DNA from 2 places in the Shewanella goraebulensis genome. Region 2 is predicted to be linked to the other one. Evidence: riboswitches for the same ligand, from Rfam matches in the RefSeq annotation. Region 2 holds a riboswitch; the other holds the start of a gene.
What was found. Region 2 has a riboswitch for lysine ahead of lysC (lysine-sensitive aspartokinase 3). Riboswitches for the same ligand answer to the same signal wherever they lie in the genome.

Region 1 (4,307 bases), 690 kb from region 2:
CTCCTCCTGCTGAGCGTCAAGCTGGGATCATGGTAAGTTCAGTAGCTGAGCTAGTTGAAAAGTTAAAAAATGAAGCGAAGGTGATCTAATTATGGCCATTTTAGTATTAGCAGAACACGATAATGCAAGTTTGAAGCTAGACACTGCAAAAGTGGTTAGTGCAGCTACTGCCATTGGTAGTGATGTTCATGTATTAGTTGCTGGCAGCGCATGCGGTGCAGCAGTTTCTGCAGCTCAAGCATTAACTGGTGTGAGTAAAGTATTAGTTGCTGATTCAGCTGCTTATGAAGCGCAAATGGCTGAAAACTTATCTGAATTAGTGGTTAAGCTTGCTGGTGATTACGACTATATTGTTGCAGCTGCTACCAGTGTGGGTAAAGATACATTACCTCGCGTCGCTGCACTTTTAGATGTAGCACAAATATCTGAAGTGATTGAAGTGGTAAGCGCAGATACGTTTGTGCGTCCTATTTATGCAGGTTCTGCGTTAGCGACAGTACAAAGCTTAGATGACAAAAAAGTATTAACCGTTCGTACCAGTGCATTCGATGCTGCGGGTAATGAAGGTAGTGCTGAAGCCGTTACCGTTGATTTTGTTGCTGAAGCTAAAACCGTGTTTGTTTCACAAACACTGACTGAGTCTGAACGTCCTGAGTTGGGTAGTGCAGGTGTGATTGTTTCTGGTGGCCGCGGTATGGGCAGTGGCGAGAACTTTGCCATTTTAGAAGCGTTAGCTGACAAAATGACTGCAGCAGTAGGTGCATCTCGCGCAGCTGTTGATGCTGGTTTTGTACCGAATGATTTACAAGTAGGCCAAACAGGTAAGATTGTTGCTCCTGACTTATATATCGCTGTCGGTATTTCTGGTGCTATTCAGCATTTAGCGGGTATGAAAGATTCTAAAGTCATTGTTGCTATTAACAAAGACCCTGAAGCGCCAATTTTCCAAGTGGCTGACTATGGTCTTGAAGCTGATTTATTCGATGCTATACCAGAATTAACCAACGCATTATAAGCTATCGCTGACAGTCCTTAGTCTGTTCCCAGGGGCTGTTATTGATTTGATATGAGTGACTAGTAAAAAAGGTTTTTGTCTTACAGACAAAAACCTTTTTTAATGCCTAGAAAAAAGCGGTATATTTTGGGAGTTATTAACCAGAATTTTATCGAGCGTGATTGGATTGATTACGGGCTTATTGGCTGAATATTTACAAATTAAATTGCTAACTATCAAGCTATTTAAATAGACAAGTTAATTTAAATGTCACTTTTGATAAATCTTCTTTCTAGCTATTTCTAAATGTACTCAAGGTTACAAACTTTCGTAATAAGCTAATGCTTCCTTATTGTTTAAAGCTCCTCTTTAGCGAGTGCTTTTTTAATGACTAAAGGTTTCTTCATTCACTGAGGGCTTATTATTAACAAGTGATTTAAATAGTACTAAATGGATTATTATTCAATATCTTGAGCTGCTAATGTAGCGATAAAAACAATCCTCAATTAAAGTATATGCTCTAATTGTTAAGCCTTAGTGCTTTACTCTAGAGCAACGATTTATTTTAGGTTGCTATATAAGGCTCACTTGCACGCTTGGTTAAGTTAATAATCATCAATGGCACTCACTAATACGACGTTTTATCACTGAGAGCATCAACTGAATTAAAAGTAATCACCCTCAATTAATTACTAAAGCTGTGAAACTACTCATCAATAAATAAAGAAAGTGAACAGCGGCATAATTGACTGAAATCGTCATTATTGATGGATAAATCCACACTTGCTAACAAATCGTTACACGGCTGATAAGCTGCTGTGGTGTTTTTTGATTGTGATGTTATTTCTCACAAGATAAGCTACTTTTATCTGGTAATTAACCTCGTGCTTATGTTTGTATAGTGGCGTGTAATAGCTGAGAGCTTCAAATAAGGTTCTCGCACGGCTGAATACATAAGTAGAGGCGCATCAAATATCAGTAAGGTTAGGTTGGGTGATACCAATAACTTAGCGTGAAAGGATTTGGTGCCGAAGTGAACAGGTTATATCAATGCCGTTTGCTGGGGCAGTTTCCGAAAGGGGCTGCACTGTCATAGTAATTTTTATCCGTGAGGATAAAACAATGGATATCGATGTTGATATCGATATTACTGTGGAGTGCTACTGAAAAGATCCTTGTCTTCGCTTCCTGCGTTGTCTTGCCTTATCAGTTATCCTCCATTCGTACTTAACGAAGAAAATATAAAAATGATGATAACAAGTTATGCCGATTCGGCACTTTCGCTTTTGCCTCCAGTAGTGGCAATTATTTTAGCAGTGGTAACACGTAGAGTTCTTCTTTCACTTGGCTTAGGTATTCTTGCTGGTGTTGTACTTTTAAGTGACTTCTCGTTTGGTGCGGCTGCAAGTCATTTAGTCAGCACTGTGACGAGCTTAGTGTGGGATGACGGCGCGTTAAACGCGTGGAATCTACAGATCATTGGCTTCTTAGTAGTATTAGGGATGATCACCGCATTAATCACTGTAAGTGGTTCTGCACGTGCATTTGCCGATTGGGCGCATCAGCGGATTCGTAATAAACGTGATGCTAAGCTGATGACTATGTTTTTAGGCTGTGTTGTCTTCATTGATGATTACTTCAACAGTATTGTTGTTGGTTCAATAGCTCGTCCTATAACAGACCGCTATCATATATCTCGCGCAAAACTGGCTTATTTATTAGATTCAACTGCTGCGCCAGTGTGTGTTATCTCTCCGGTTTCAAGTTGGGGTGCGTATATCATCGCACTTATCGGCGGCATCTTAACGGCACATGGTTTTGCTGACACGGGTCACTTAAGCGTGTTCCTGCAAATGGTACCGATGAATTTTTACGCCATTTTTGCTCTGTTATTATTACTTTGTGTGGCTATCTTCGGTTTAGATATCGGTCCAATGCGTCAACATGAACGCAATGCACAAAAAGGTGAGTTATTTGACGAAAGCAAAGGCTTACCACCAGGTGCAACAGCTGATTTACCAGAAGCAGATACCGGTAAAATCATGGGCTTGTTCCTACCAATTTTTGTGTTAGTTGCAGCAACGATTTACTTTATGGTTTCAACAGGCGCTGATGCACTTGCAAGCGAAGGCCTTAAGTTTAGTGTGTTAGGTGCATTTGAAAATACTGAAGTTAGTGAGTCTCTATTTTACGGTTCATTAGTGGGCTTAGTAGTTACTGTACTGCTAACCATCCAACAAAAAATTAGCACTAGCATGATGTTTACTGGTCTTAAGGTTGGTGCCAAATCAATGCTTCCAGCAATCTATATTTTGCTATTTGCTTGGACTATCGCATCTGTGATTGGTGAGCTTGAAACAGGCAAGTACATGGCAAGCCTTGCGACTGGCAATATTCCGTTTGCATTACTGCCTGCAGTATTATTTTTACTGGCTGGTTTAACCGCATTTTCAACCGGCACTAGCTGGGGTACGTTTGGTATTATGTTACCAATCGCTGCCGATATGGCGATGGGCAGTGACAGCACTATGATGTTACCAATGCTTGCTGCAGTATTATCTGGCGCGGTATTTGGCGACCATTGTTCACCAATTTCAGATACTACAATTCTGTCTTCTACTGGTGCAAGTTGTCATCATCTTGATCATGTTATGACGCAATTACCTTACGCAGTTATTGTGGCAGCATTAAGCTTAGTGGGCTACACAGTACTTGGTTTTACAGGTTCTGTTGCTATGGGCTTTATTACTTGTTCTGTGTTGTTTGTATTGGCTGTATTAGGGTTAAAAATTGCAACCAAGTAATTCTATTGAAGAGCTCTTGTGAAGAGCTCTTTTAAAGTAACTATTTATAAAATTGCTTTAGACTTTAATTGCTTTAAACTTTATAAATCAAGCCATAAAAAATGCCACTCAACTGAGTGGCATTTTTGTACGAGAGTTAATTAAATCTTAGATTTACTTTAATCCACGACGTTCTAGTAGACCATCTGTCGTCGGCGCTTGACCTCTGAAGTTTTGGTAAGCTTCCATTGGCGGTACACTATTGCCAACTTCACGGATAGTTTTTCTAAACTTCATTCCGATTTCACGATTTAAACCGCCTTGAGTTTGCACATAAGCAAAAGCATCAGCGGCTAGGATTTCACTCCACATGTAAGCATAGTAACTTGCTGAATACCCACCTGGGAACGCGTGTGCAAAGTAAGTTGAGCGGTAACGAGGCGGCACTGCTGGTAAATCAACTCCATGTTTCTTAAGCGCATTAGCTTCAAACGTTTCCACATCTTGCAGCGGGGCATTAGCATCTAATG
Region 2 (4,307 bases):
AGTTAATAGGTTGCGAGCACGGATAGTTAATTCACGTGGATTGAATGGCTTGGTGATGTAGTCATCAGCGCCAATTTCAAGACCAAGAATTTTGTCAACTTCGTTATCACGGCCAGTAAGGAAGATAAGGCCGATGTTGTTAATTTCGCGAAGTTCACGAGCTAACAATAAACCGTTTTTACCAGGAAGATTGATATCCATAACTACAAGATTAATCTTATTATCCTGCATGGCTTTGTGCATTTCAGCGCCATCGTTTGCTTCAGTTACTACATACCCTTCTGCTTCAAAAATACTGCGCAGTGTATTACGGGTTACAGCTTCATCTTCAACAATAAGAATGTGTGGGTTTTGCATGTTATTTACCTAAATTAAAAACAATTCGATTCTAGTCATGTTGCACTAGGGCGGTGGCGCTGCTTATTAATGAAAACGCCGATAATTTATATATTTCACGATAGGTGTTTATCTATGTCTGCCCTGAACAAAACACGCTTCATGACTAGCTACATTATATACACTCAGCTTAATACATTATTAAAAGAGACATTCGTGACATAAATGTGATCATAAAAAATCAATATTCCGATTGTATGATGAGAGTTAACTCACTCACAATCAGTCGAAAGATCTATTAAAACAAAGATTCATTACACTATGAGATTAAATTGCTCATAAAAGTTCCTCGGCAATTTAATATTGTTCTATATTTGTATTATCTAAAATGTAGAACAAAATGTTCAAGCTTGAATAATTAATGGCTAAATAGTGTACCGATTAATGTAACAGCTTGTATCACAACTTATAGTTATGTAGCAAAATCTAGCTAGTGGTGATTATTGTACTCGTTTTAGGCATTTGTTAACAAATGAAATGTTAACAAATTTACTCTCCATAATTGTTACAAAAATGGTTTTTTAATTAAGTTGTTGATTATATTAATTAATATAATTATTATTCTTGTGACTTACGTCACATGGGTATTGTCGCCACATAGGGTTTACTACACTTAACTGGGTTCAATAGAGAAAATTAAATGATGGATAATTTAATCGATAGCCTTTGGCATAAGTATCAAGGAACACAATTTCTACTGACACAAGGCCTATCTAATGATATCCCCTTCGCGATTGTCACTGCTCACAACCCTCTAGGAAATGTTCTGACTCCCTGCCAAAACCGCTTATTAGATCGCCGATTACAGCGAAAGATTGAACAATACAACAGCCCTTATCGCTCTTTAATTGGCGCTGCTCCTGATTTATCCCATATGGAAAAAAGTTGGGCTGTGTTTATTGATAAGCAACAAGCGCTGGAGTTAGGTCGAGAATTTAAACAGCATGCCATTTATTATGTTAACCAAGGCTTATTGTCATTGGTGGCATGCGGTGATGCCCCTGATGCAGAAGTAATGATCGGTGATTTTTTTACTCGGTCTCGCGTTGTTAATGAGTTACCTGATTTACATGAATAATTTGCACTATTACTCAATACCTTCGATCTAAAGACTAAAGTGGCAAATGTAACGGTACTCAAGTTGTATTTGTTACCCAGCTGAATTTGGGGATTGAATTGTTGTTCTATAATTCCTATAGGATTAGATAATTTTTAGTCAATTAATCACATAAAAATGCTTCATTGTGAATCGATAGATTATTTCTGATTATGATTTTTTAGGCTTAAACTCGAATCATTATCGGTTAAAATACCCGTTAAACTGTTTTTTATTGCTTTCTTTATCGCTGTATTTAAAGACTTTTAGCTTTTATTTTTAGTAAATATCCACCTTTGCCTTAATAAGTAAATAAGTGTCCTGTTTTCAATATTCTGTTATTTGGTAAATTTAGTACAGATCTGAATTGACTTAGATGTGTGTTTATTGGTATTTTTCGTTTTCTTCCTTAGGGAAGAAACAGAAGAGGAGCGTTAGCTAGGTAGTAAGTTTGAGGAAAACCAATTCCAATGACGACTTATGAGGGAGATTAGCGCCGAGATATTGCAAGTGATTGGTTTCACTTCATATCGGTCGTTTAGGCTGAATCCTAACGATTGTCACCTATTAATTGGTGGAGAGCTTCTGGTGAAAGATTGCTGTTTCCCTTCTTTAAGGATGCGTTATCACTGCACCAGGCTCTTCGAACGAAGTAAGTTCGGAGTGTAATCATGTTTTTAAATCTTGTATTTCTATCTGTATGTTCTAATCCGTTTGCCGTAGAGGTGTTGTCATGAGTTTAGTTGTTGCTAAATTTGGAGGCACATCAGTTGCTGATTATGCTGCAATGAACCGCTGCGCAGATATCATTCTTGCAAACCCGCATACCCGTGTTGTTGTCGTTAGTGCTTCGAGTGGTGTAACTAACCTTTTAGTCGAACTGACTCAAGCAAACGTCAATGATCAGCGCCGCATGACATTGTTGACTCAAATAGCACAAGTGCAATATGGCATTGTAGATAAGTTAGATCGTCCTCAAGATGTTGCGGCTACGATTGATAAACTCTTAAGCCGTATGTCAGCACTCAGCGATGCATTAGTACTTGATAGAAGTAAAGCCATTATTGATGAACTTTTATCTATGGGTGAGCAATGCTCATCGTTATTATTTTCGGCGGTTATTCGTCAAAAAGGCACACCCTCAAGCGCATTTGATGTCAGGCAAGTACTAAGAACTGATAGCCACTTTGGTCGTGCTGAACCGCAAATCGAACAGATTGCTGAATTGGGGGCGGCGTATTTAGCACCGCTTTTAACTGAGCAGGTTATAGTGACTCAAGGTTTTATTGGTGCTGACAGTGAAGGTCGCACGACGACATTAGGTCGTGGTGGTAGTGATTACTCTGCAGCATTATTAGCTGAAGCGTTAAAGGCGGATGCAGTTGAGATTTGGACTGATGTTGCTGGGATTTATACCACAGATCCACGTCTAGCACCGAATGCCCGACCTATTCCAGAAATTAGCTTTAACGAAGCGGCTGAAATGGCTACTTTCGGGGCAAAAGTATTACACCCAGCAACTATTCTTCCGGCTGTTCGTCAAAAAATTCAAGTGTTTGTCGGTTCAAGTAAAGCACCAGAACAGGGCGGAACCTGGATCCGCCATCAAGTTGAAGAAGTGCCCGTGTTTCGAGCAGTAGCGCTAAGACGCGATCAAACACTATTGAATTTACATAGCCTACAAATGTTACATGCTCAGGGCTTTTTAGCTGAAACGTTTGCAACGCTTGCAAAACATAAAATCTCGGTAGACTTGATTACGACCTCAGAAGTGAATGTATCACTGACTTTGGATAAAACAGGTTCTGATTCAAGTGGTCAGGGCTTATTAAGCGAGTCATTGTTGCAAGAGCTGTCACAACATTGCCGTGTTCGAGTCGAAGACAAGTTGGCATTGGTAGCAATTATTGGTAATAAAATAGCGTCAACTGCGGGTATCTGTAGTCGCGTGTTCTCTGTGCTTGAAAACCATAATGTACGGATGATTTGTCAGGGCGCTAGCCCGCATAATTTATGTGTTTTAGTGGCAGAGTCAGAAGCTGCTGATGTGGTGAATTCACTGCATCAGAATTTATTCGAATAATGTAAATCACTATTTATCATGAGTGCCGGTGGCTAATAATATGACTGCAGCAAGTTTCACTTCAAAAGCATTAGTATCAAGTGTGGCGTTAGGTGAGTTGGCAACAGGCCAAACACTAACGGCGCCGATTTATACTTATAAGGGAAGTGATGCAAATGCTGCGTCAGTTTATATTCAAGCCAATGTCCATGGAGCAGAAGTACAGGGCAATGCAGTAATACATCAGTTGATGACAATGCTTGAAGGCTACACTGTGCTTGGTGATATCCATTGTGTCCCATTAGCGAATCCTTTGGGGATAAACCAAAAAAGCGGTGAGTTTACTTTAGGCCGATTTGATCCCATCACCGGGGTTAATTGGAATCGTGAGTATTATGAACATGCCGCCATCGTTGCTGATATCCCTAGCTGGTTTGAAGCAAATAAACAGTTGAATGACGTTGAGTTATTTAGTGCATTTAGACAGTTGCTATTAAGCAGCTGTCAAATTCGGTTGAATAATGGTTGGGGCATAAGCACTGGCCATCGTTTAGCGGTGACTTTGCAGTCGATGGCCCATGATGCCGATATTGTGTTGGATTTACATACAGGCCCAAAATCTGCGAAACATCTCTATTGCCCCGAATATGATATGGGATCAGCAGCGTTATTTTCGATTCCGTTTTCGTTGATTATCCCTAATGAGTTTGGCGGTGCCATGGATGAAGCAGCGTTTTATCCGTGGTGGAAATT

Region 1: another riboswitch for lysine. It lies ahead of QPX86_RS14180 (Na+/H+ antiporter NhaC family protein); the one in region 2 lies ahead of lysC (lysine-sensitive aspartokinase 3).

The regions. Positions count from the first base shown of each region.
Region 1 is NZ_CP126972.1:3,348,086-3,352,392, reverse strand. It holds gene QPX86_RS14190 (electron transfer flavoprotein subunit beta/FixA family protein) at 1-89, shown strand, start outside; gene QPX86_RS14185 (electron transfer flavoprotein subunit alpha/FixB family protein) at 92-1,015, shown strand; lysine riboswitch at 1,945-2,165, shown strand; gene QPX86_RS14180 (Na+/H+ antiporter NhaC family protein) at 2,242-3,798, shown strand; gene QPX86_RS14175 (M3 family metallopeptidase) at 3,952-4,307, opposite strand, start outside.
Region 2 is NZ_CP126972.1:4,039,853-4,044,159, reverse strand. It holds gene arcA (two-component system response regulator ArcA) at 1-357, opposite strand, end outside; gene QPX86_RS17070 (DUF3293 domain-containing protein) at 1,040-1,474, shown strand; lysine riboswitch at 1,909-2,085, shown strand; gene lysC (lysine-sensitive aspartokinase 3) at 2,226-3,575, shown strand; gene QPX86_RS17060 (succinylglutamate desuccinylase/aspartoacylase family protein) at 3,616-4,307, shown strand, end outside.